3 regions of the uncultured Enterovirga sp. genome follow, and region 2 is predicted to be linked to each of the others. Evidence: predicted binding sites of a transcription regulator. Region 2 holds the regulator's gene; each other region holds the start of a gene.
The links. The regulator PhoB, encoded in region 2, activates phosphate uptake and scavenging genes when phosphate is short. The targets are predictions, from matches to a motif close to TGTCATNNANCTGTCAT.

Region 1 (3,272 bases), on a different contig from region 2:
CGACCGCTCGAACTGACGCAACATCTGGTTGCCGCGCGTCACGGCCGCATCGAGCGCCTCCTTCGCGCTCTTCTGGCCGGCCAGTGCGCCTTCGATCTCCTCGGCCCAGACATCGCGCAGCTGCACCATGTTGCCGAAGCGGAGACCGCGAGAATTCTCGGTCGGCTCCTTGTTGGTCAGCTCGAGGAGGGGGACCTCGATCGCGGGCGCCTGCTTGTAGAAGCCCGATTCCTTCGTCTTGTCGTAAGCCGCCCGGGTGATCGGGAGGTAGCCCGACTGCTGATGGATGCGCGCTTGCCGGTCGGTGTCCGACAGGAAGGCGAAGAGCTTCGCGACGCCCTTATACTCGGCCGGGCTCTTGCCCCCCATGACCCAGAGCGAGGCGCCGCCGATGATCGAATTCTGCGGCGCACCCTGCACATCGGGATAGTAGGGCATCGGCGCGGCCGCAAAGTCGAACTTCGCGTTGGCCTTGATATTCGCGTAGAAGGCCGAGGACGTCAGCATGATCGGACATTCGCCCGAGGTGAAACGGCCCTCGCCGGAATTGGTCCGGCCGGAATAATCGTAGGTCTTGTCCTTCTGGAGGTCTACGAGGTTCTGGATGTGCCGGACATGCATCGGCGTATTGAACTTCAGCTCCGTGTCGAACCCGTCCAGGCCGTTGGCCTTGGTCGCGAGGGGCACGTTGTGCCAAGCCGAGAGCTGCTCGAGATTGACCCAGGTGACCCAGGCATTGGAGAAGCCGCACGTCGCGTGGCCCGAGGCCTTCAGCTTCTTCGCCGCGTCGAACAGGTCGGGCCACGTCTTCGGCGGCTGATCAGGGTTGAGGCCGGCCTTCTTGAAGGCGTCCTTGTTGTACCACATCACCGTCGACGACGAATTGAACGGCATCGACAGCATCTCGCCTTTGGCCGTCGAGTAATAGCCGGTGATCGCCGGCAGGTAGGTCTTGGGATCGAAAGGCTCTCCGGCATCCGCCATGAGCTGGTAGACGGGCTTCACCGCGCCGCGGGCCGACATCATCGTCGCCGTGCCGACCTCGAAGACCTGGAGCACGTGGGGCGCGCTGCCGGCCCGGAAGGCTGCGATCCCGGCATTCAGCGTATCGGCATAGCCACCCTTGTAGCTCGGGGCGACGCGGTAATCCTTCTGCGAGGCGTTGAACTCGTCGGCGAGCTTCACGATCACGTCGTTATTCGCTCCCGTCATGGCGTGCCACCATTGAAGCTCGGTCTGCGCCATCGCCGGCGTGGCCAGCGCGAGCGCGGCCGCCAGGCACGCGGCCTTGCGAGTCAGGCCTGTCATGCGAACTCTCCCTCTCGAACCGGAACCCTTGCCGGGTTCGTCTCATTGCGTCCCGCGGCACGATGGCTGGATGACAATCAGATGACAAGCGGGTGACAGTCACCCATCGACGACAAGGCTCAAATGACATTCTGCTCGAGAAGCGGCTTGCCAGCCGCAAGCCGTTCATAGCCGAGCGAGAACAGGTCGAGCGTGGTGTATCGGCCGTGGATGATGCGCTCGGCGAGGCCGCGTCCGACCGCCGGCGATTGCTGCAGGCCGTGGCCCGAAAAGCCGTTGCAGAGATACAAATTCTCCACATCGGCCGCCGGGCCGAGGACCGCGTTGTGATCGAACAGGTTCATGTCGTAGGGCCCGGCCCAGGCCCGGCCCGGCCTGATAGTCTGGAAGGCCGGTACGCGCGCAGCCAGGGCCGGCCATACCACCTCCTCGAAGAGGGACCAGTCGACGGCCTGGGTGTCCGGATCCTCGTCGCGCCAGTCCGGGTCGCTCTCCGGCGGAGGTGACCAACCGGCAATGTAGGTCTGGCCGTCGGGGCCGGGCCGCCCCTCCGGCCGCATCCACACGCCCGACATGTCGATCAGGAGCGGCGCTGCCTGGAGGGGCGTGCGGCACGTGAAAGCGAAGACGGAACGGCGCTTGGCCTGAACCGGAAGGGGAATGCCGGCCATCGCGGCGATCCTCGGCCCGTTCGTGCCCGCGCAATTCACCAAGGCTCCGCCGCCGCAGGCGACAAAACCGCCCTCGCGAAGATGAACACCGACCACGCAGCCGCCGGTTACCTCGAGGCCAACCACCTCGTCCTGGCGATATTCGGCGCCGAGATGCCGTGCTTTCCGCCGAAAGGCCTGGAGCAATGCCCAGCCGTCGAACCATCCCTCGCCGCTCGCTCCCCAGCTTCCGAGCGTGACCCCGTCGAGGGCGAGCCACGGAAAGCGCTCGCCCAAGGCCGATCGGTCGAGGAGCCTGATATCGGCGCCCTCGCGACGCTGCGCGACGTGGTTCTCCCGCAGGGCTTCCGCATGAGCTTCTCCGGCCAGATACAGATACCCGGCTTCGCTCAGACCGATCGCGGGTGCCTCTCCGTCGACCGCGAGATGGCGGCCGATGTCGCGGAGGAAGCCGATGCCGTAGAGCGACATGCGGATATTCACGGGCTGCGAATATTGCTGCCGGATCGAGGCGGCCGACAGCGCCGACGCCGCGAGCCGGTAGGTCGCATCCTTCTCGACGACCAGGACGCGGCCGCTGAAATCCGGATCCGACAGCAGATGAAAGGCGACGGACGAACCCGTCGCGCCCCCGCCCACGATGACGACGTCGTAGCTCGTCATGGACGAGCGGGAGGGGCGAGGGCAGTCCGGCCGGCCACATGCTTGTGCACGTGGACCATCAGGGCGATGCCGAAGATCGGCGTCAACAGATTGAAGACCGGGATCAGCATCAGGCCGGCCAGCACCGACCCGGCCGCCATGATCAAGAGGCGGTTCTCCCGCCGGAGCCGCGCCGCATCGCGCACCGGCCGAAAACGGGCCGCTGCCATCTCGAAATACTCGCGGCCGAGCAGGTAGGCGTTCGCGACGAAGAAGGCGCCGATGTTGACGACCGGGATGAAGAACAGCGCCAGCGCGGCGAGGTTCACGACCAGGGCTAGAAGGGCGAAGCGGAGCCCGTAGCCGATCGAGCTTCCGGTCGACATCGCCTGTCCGGGCGGGTCGCCGGGGAAGTCCGTCGCCTCGACGATCACGGCCGCGTCGTCGAGGAAAAAGCCGCCGACCAGGGCCGAGATCGCGGGCAGGAGGTAGAGCAGCGCGACGATCAGGCCGGCTCCGGCCATGAAATATACGAAGCCGTCGACGACCGGGTAGTCGAGGCTGAGCGGGTGCTTCTCCAGCAGGTAGCCGAAGCCCTTGGTGAGGATCGCCCACACGGCGAGGATCAGGATGAGGGTCATCCCGACCGAC
Region 2 (3,272 bases):
CATGCAGCAGGCGGCCCGCATCTCGCAGGATACGGCCTTCATGTATCTCGGCGAGGTCATCGAGTTCGGCCCGACGAACCAGATCTTCATGAACCCGACCAAGAAGCAGACCCACGATTACGTCACCGGCCGGTTCGGGTGAGCGTCGTGAAGGCGCTCGGGCTCACCTCCGCTCACCCCGGCGAAAGCCGGGGTCCAGACCTCGCGGCCGGACCGGGTGCCGGCTTTCGCCGGCATGAGCGGGATACCGGGCGAGCGGCCCGGCCCAGCCTCAGGACGTAGGGAACACAGAATGTCCTCTCACATCGTCGCGTCCTTCGACGCCGACCTCGAGACCTTGCGGTCGTCCATCGCCGAGATGGGCGGCATCTGCGAGAAGATGCTGGCCGACACCATCACGGCGCTGGTGCGTCGCGACGAGCCGCTGGCCCAGCAGGTGATCGCGTCGGACGCCCGGCTCGACGTCATCCAGCGCGAGGTCGAGGAGAAGGCGATCACGACCATCGCCCGGCGTCAGCCGATGGCGATCGATCTCCGGGACGTCGTCTCGGCCATCCGGATCTCGGGCGACCTCGAGCGGATCGGCGACCTCGCCAAGAACTGCGCGAAGCGCACGCTCGCGATCTCCGACGGCTTCCAGGCCAAGAAGATCATGACCGGCGTCCAGAACATGTCGGACCTCGTCATGCAGCAGCTGACGGACGTGCTGGACGCCTATGCCCAGCGCGACCTCGAGCGCGCCCTCGACGTCTGGCAGCGCGACGGCTCGATCGATGCGCTCTACACGTCGCTGTTCAGGGAACTCCTGACCTACATGATGGAAGATCCGCGCAACATCTCGTTCTGCGCCCACCTCCTCTTCTACGGCAAGAATATCGAGCGGATCGGCGACCACACGACGAACATCGCCGAGACCGTGCATTTCCTCGTCACCGGGCAGCCGCTCTCGGGCGAGCGGCCGAAGAACGATCGTGCGAGCCAAGCCCGGGTCGACCTCGACCCGACCGGGACCTGACATGGCTGCCCGCATCCTCGTCGCCGAGGACGAGGAGCCGCTCATGCTGCTGCTCCGCTACAATCTCGAGGCGGAGGGCTACGTGGTCGACGGCGCCGCCCGGGGCGACGAGGCCGAATTGAAGATGCGGGAGGTGGTCCCGGACCTCCTCCTCCTCGACTGGATGCTGCCGGGCCTCTCCGGCATCGAGCTCTGCCGCCGCCTCCGGCAGCGCCGCGAGACGGAGCGGCTGCCGGTCATCATGCTGACCGCCCGGGGCGAGGAGACCGACCGCGTGCGCGGCCTCGCGACGGGCGCCGACGATTACATCGTGAAACCCTTCTCCGTGCCGGAACTGCTGGCCCGGGTCCGGGCCCTGCTCCGGCGGCTGAAGCCGGCCGAGATCGCCGACCTCCTCCGTCAGGGCGATGTGGAGCTCGACCGCGTGCAGCACCGCGTCAGGCGCGGCGGCCGCGACCTTCATCTGGGCCCGACCGAGTTCCGCCTGCTCGAATTCCTGATGCGGAGCCCGGGCCGCGTCTTCTCGCGCGAGCAGCTGCTGGACGGGGTCTGGGGCCGGGACACCTATATCGACGAGCGCACGGTCGACGTCCATGTCGGCCGCCTCCGCAAGGCCGTGCATCACGACGGCCTGCCGGACCCGATCCGGACCATCCGGGGGACGGGCTACTCCTTCGACGAGACCTATCGCTGACGTTCTAGGCCGTCATTCCGGACCAGGTGCAGCGCGAAGCGGCGCTCCGCGGATCCGGAACCCCTGGAAGCGCCGACCGAATGGAAGGTAGCCACGGCGTGCGGGCCACGGGTTCCGGGTTCTCGCCCGCCGGCTACGCCGGACAGGCGAGCCCCGGAATGACGGCGTGGCGACCCTTCACGCCCTGAGGCGCTTGCGCTCCGCCGCCGGCTGATAGGCGATGCGGCAATGCGCGTCGCAATAGGGCACGCCGGTGGTGGCCCGCGCGCCGCAGAAGCCGAAATCGGGACTGGACGGGTCCCCGAGCGGCCAACGGCACATGGAATCCCGAAGGTCGAGGATGGAGACGCGTTCCGACACCGGGATCATCGGCTCGGGCAGCCGCACCACGGCCGGCGCGATCTCCCGGACGGGTTCGGCCGGCGCGGGGCCGTCATTCACGCCCGTCTCGACCCCTGCGGCGACGTCGGCGAGCGGCATCGGGCTGGCCGGCGAGCGTGGCCTCGCGGGACGGGCAGCGGCCGGCTGGCCGGTCTTGCCGCGACCGGAGAGGCCGAGCCGGTGGACCTTGCCAATCACCGCGTTGCGGGTGACGCCGCCTCCGAGAAGAGCCGCGATCTGGCTCGCGCTCAGCCCCTCGCCCCAGAGCTTGCCCAGGAGCTCGACGCGCGAATCCGTCCACCCCGTCACTGCATCCGTCATGTCGCCGCCTCCTCGGTGCCCCGCCGCCGCCGGGGAGCGAATCCTTCATCCTCGCGGGCGGACGATGTCCGACAGCGCTCACATGAACGCGTTCCGTGATCAGGATGGCCGGACCAGATGCTCGCGCCCGGCTGGGTTAGGACTACCTGAACGTCTGACTCGGGCGCAAGAGTCGGGGCGAATCACCGATGCGTCATCCCCAGGCATCGCCCTGCACCGGGCGCAACGCTGTTTCTCGGGCGGCCACGGAATAGAGGGCGCGCGCGGGCGTCTCCCGTGTGATCATCCGATCGGAGGAGATGGACCATGTCGAGATTGTTGCTCGTGGCTGCCGCGGCCTGCGGCATCTTGGCGGCCGGCCCGGCCGTGCAGGCCCAGGGGATGGAGCCGGCCCGGACCGCCGACACCGCGAAGGGCAAGACCCTCGTGGATATGAAGGGCATGACCCTCTACGTGTTCGACCGGGACGCTGCCGGGAAGTCGAATTGCAACGGCGCCTGCGCAACCAACTGGCCGCCGCTCATGGCCTCTGGCAGCGACAAGCCGATGGGCGCGTGGACCATCGTCACGCGCGACGACGGCGGCAAGCAATGGGCCTACCGGGAGAAGCCGCTCTACACCTGGGTCAAGGACAGCAAGGTCGGCGACGTCACCGGAGACGGGGTCAACAGCGTCTGGCACGTCGCCCAGCCCTGATCCCGGCCTGAATGGACGAGATATCGACCCTTCTCGAGCGCCACATCCCGGCGCTCAGGCGCTACGCCTGGGCACTCGTGCGCGACCGTGAGGCGGCCGACGATCTCGTCCAGGATTGCCTGGAGCGCGCCGTCGCCCGATGGGCGCTTCGACGCCGGGAGGGCG
Region 3 (3,272 bases), on a different contig from region 2:
CGGAACCGACGGCACGCACGCGCTCTGCGGACTTCTTGCCCTTCCGCTCTTCTCCATGGGTTCCGGGTTCCGCTGCGCGGCCAGGAATGGCGTGAGGAGGAGCCCGCGCTGACCTGTCAGCGCGCCTTCAGGAACTCCGGTACGGCGAGGAGCACGAACTCGTTGTCGTCCGCCTTGTTCGGCTCGCGGCTCGACGAGAAGGGCAGGTTGTTGTCGTTGCCGACGATGATGTGGTCGGCATCGACGATCTCGACATTCTCGATGGTGAAGAACGGGAAGGCGAGCGCGCCGTCGGTGAGCGGCTTGCAGGCCTTCTTGTCCGGGTCGGCCATGCGCATCAGGTCGACATGGCCGATCTTGCGCGCCGGCTTCCCGGCCTGGGCCTCGCCCATCTCGATCTTGTAGACGCGCTTGAACTTCGGCAGGTCGTGGAAGCAATCGGGCCGGCGCTGGCCCGCGGGGCAGGCCTTGTCGGCCGTGCCCTCGCCGTTGTCGCGCTCGATGACGAGCGCGGTGGTCGCGTCGATCATGTTGAAGTCGCCGATCGCGTTGCCGTTCGCCTCCAGCACGTATTTCCAGTGCCGGCCCGTGTACTTCCCGGCCGCGACGTCGAATTCGAGGATGCGGAGATATTCCTTGCCGCCCTCCTTTTCCCAGTCCTTGGCCTCGGCATTCCAGACCGGGCCTTCGAGCAGCGGGTAGAGGAAGCGGCCGTCGGGCGAGGAGGCCATGCCCTCGAACCCCTTCGAGCGCCGGACCTGGAACTCGACCGCGCCGCCGGGGACGGCCGGCGTCGTCACCGCGGGATGGTCGGGCGAGCGCACGACCTTGCCGTCGACCTCGGTCTCGAACACCGCCTCGATCGCGCCGCTCATGTCGGCCCGGATCAGGTAGGGCCCGAATTCCTCGCCGATCCAGATCTTGCCGCCGACGACCTGAAAACTCTCCGGGTCGAAATCGGACCCGGTCAGGTAGCGGGTCGGCGTCCCCTCGTTCGCGATCCGGAACGGCACCTTCCGGTTCGGGTCGCGCAGGAACACGGTCTCCTTGCGGTCGACGTTGCCGGTCGCGAAATCGATCGCGTAGCGGTTCAGGTAGAGCATGGCGTCGGGCGAGTTCGCCTTGGCGCCGGCGCCGTTGTCGGTCAGCACCCAATAGGTGCCGTCGGCCATGCGCTTGATGCCGGAATGGCCCTGAAGCGGCTGGCCCCGGAACGGCATCTTCAGCCCGGTCGGGCGACCGAAGGAGGTGCCCTCGACGGTGCCGACCGCGTCCACGCGCTTGCCGGTCGTGAACTTGCCCCAGTTCCGCAGGTCCTCCGGCGCGTCCGCCGGCGCCTCGATGAAGCTGTCGGCCGGCAGGAGCGCATGGCCGGAGAGCTTCGCCGGAAAGGCCTGGTCGGCGAAGGCCGGAGCGGCCGAGGCCGCCGCGAGCGCGAGGATGAGGGGGAGCGCGGTGAGGCAGCGGGTCATGTCGGGGCCGTGGTGGGTGGCGAGGTGGCCCTTAAGCGCTGCCGTCCATGACGGGCGTGCGACACACCCGACGGAAGCCCGACCTCGATTGACAACCGCATGACGGCGTCCCACCTTCGTGTCGTTCCGAGGGGGGTCCCGCGAGGGGGCTGAGATACGGGTGAGCCCGTGACCCTTGAACCTGATCCGGGTCATGCCGGCGAAGGGACGGGAACCGGCGACGCCGCCCTTCCGCCCCGACTCCTGCACCCGCACGGCCGCGACCGGCCAGGAGGAGACGCGCGATGACCATCCATGTCGAGAAGCCGAAAGGCGTGCCGCAGAGCGTGACGACGGGCCCGATCACCGGCTCCCGCAAGGTCTACGCCTCCCCTGCCGGCCATCCCGCCATCCGCGTGCCGCTCCGCGAAATCACCCTCTCCGACCCGCTCGAGCCGCCGGTCCGGGTCTACGACCCCTCCGGCCCCTATACCGAGACCGACTCGCGCATCGACCTGCTGCAGGGCCTGCCCGGCATCCGCGACCCCTGGATCGCCGCGCGCGGCTACCCGGCCATCGCGCCCCGGCAGGTGAAGCCGGAGGACAACGGCAACATCTCCCCCGACAAGCTCGTCGCCGCCTGCCCGGCCGAGCGCGTCATCCGCCGCGGCGAGACGGGCCAACTCGTCACGCAATACGAATTCGCCCGCGCCGGCCTCATCACGGAGGAGATGCGCTACGTCGCCCATCGCGAGAACGTGGCGCGCGACGCCGCCCGCGAGGAGGCCGAGGCCATCATCGCCGACGGCGAGTCCTTCGGGGCCGAGATCCCGGCCCATGTGACGCCGGAATTCGTCCGCTCCGAGATCGCGCGCGGCCGCGCCATCATACCGGCGAATATCAACCACCCCGAGGTCGAGCCGATGGCGATCGGCCGGAATTTCCTCGTCAAGATCAACGCCAATATCGGCAATTCGGCCGTCGTCTCGACCGCGGCCGACGAGGTGGAAAAGCTCGTCTGGGCGATCCGCTGGGGCGCGGACACGGTCATGGACCTGTCCACCGGCCGCAACATCCACAACATCCGCTCCTGGATCATGCGGAACTCGCCGGTGCCGATCGGCACGGTGCCGATCTACCAGGCGCTGGAGAAGGTCGACGGCGACCCGCTCAAGCTCGACTGGGAGGTGTTCAAGGACACGCTGATCGAGCAGGCCGAGCAGGGCGTCGACTATTTCACCATCCATGCCGGCGTCCGCCTCGCCCACGTGCCGCTGACGGCGCGCCGCACCACCGGCATCGTCAGCAGAGGCGGCTCGATCATGGCGCGCTGGTGCCTCGCCGGGCATCGCGAGAGCTTCCTCTACGAGCGGTTCGACGAGATCTGCGACATCATGCGGGCCTATGATGTCTCGTTCTCGCTCGGCGACGGGCTCCGCCCGGGCTCGATCGCGGACGCGAACGACGCCGCGCAATTCGCCGAACTCGAGACGCTGGGCGAACTCACCAAGATCGCCTGGGCCAAGGGCTGCCAGGTGATGATCGAGGGCCCCGGCCACGTGCCGATGCACAAGATCAAGGTGAACATGACGAAGCAGCTCGCCGAATGCGGCGAGGCGCCCTTCTACACGCTCGGGCCGCTGACGACAGACATCGCGCCCGGCTACGACCACATCACGAGCGCGATCGGCGCCGCCCAGATCGGCTGGTTCGGCACCGCCATGCTCTGCTACGTGACGCCCAAGGAGCATCTCGGCCTGCCGAACCGCGACGACGTCAAGGTCGGCGTCATCACCTACAAGCTCGCCGCCCACGCGGCCG

Region 1: a site for PhoB is predicted at 1,379-1,395, ahead of ugpB (sn-glycerol-3-phosphate ABC transporter substrate-binding protein UgpB). Genes of this name have one in related genera too.
Region 3: a site for PhoB is predicted at 1,520-1,536, ahead of ACFE87_RS20025 (esterase-like activity of phytase family protein). Genes of this name have one in related genera too.

The regions. Positions count from the first base shown of each region.
Region 1 is NZ_CAXTAZ010000040.1:16,867-20,138, reverse strand. It holds gene ugpB (sn-glycerol-3-phosphate ABC transporter substrate-binding protein UgpB) at 1-1,308, opposite strand, end outside; gene ACFE87_RS17850 (NAD(P)/FAD-dependent oxidoreductase) at 1,428-2,642, opposite strand; gene ACFE87_RS17845 (sulfate transporter family protein) at 2,639-3,272, opposite strand, start outside.
Region 2 is NZ_CAXTAZ010000039.1:33,958-37,229, forward strand. It holds gene pstB (phosphate ABC transporter ATP-binding protein PstB) at 1-142, shown strand, start outside; gene phoU (phosphate signaling complex protein PhoU) at 293-1,015, shown strand; gene phoB (phosphate regulon transcriptional regulator PhoB) at 1,017-1,709, shown strand; gene ACFE87_RS17665 (GcrA family cell cycle regulator) at 1,887-2,411, opposite strand; gene ACFE87_RS17670 (hypothetical protein) at 2,718-3,107, shown strand; gene ACFE87_RS17675 (sigma-70 family RNA polymerase sigma factor) at 3,119-3,272, shown strand, end outside.
Region 3 is NZ_CAXTAZ010000050.1:25,666-28,937, reverse strand. It holds gene ACFE87_RS20025 (esterase-like activity of phytase family protein) at 117-1,472, opposite strand; TPP riboswitch at 1,592-1,697, shown strand; gene thiC (phosphomethylpyrimidine synthase ThiC) at 1,757-3,272, shown strand, end outside.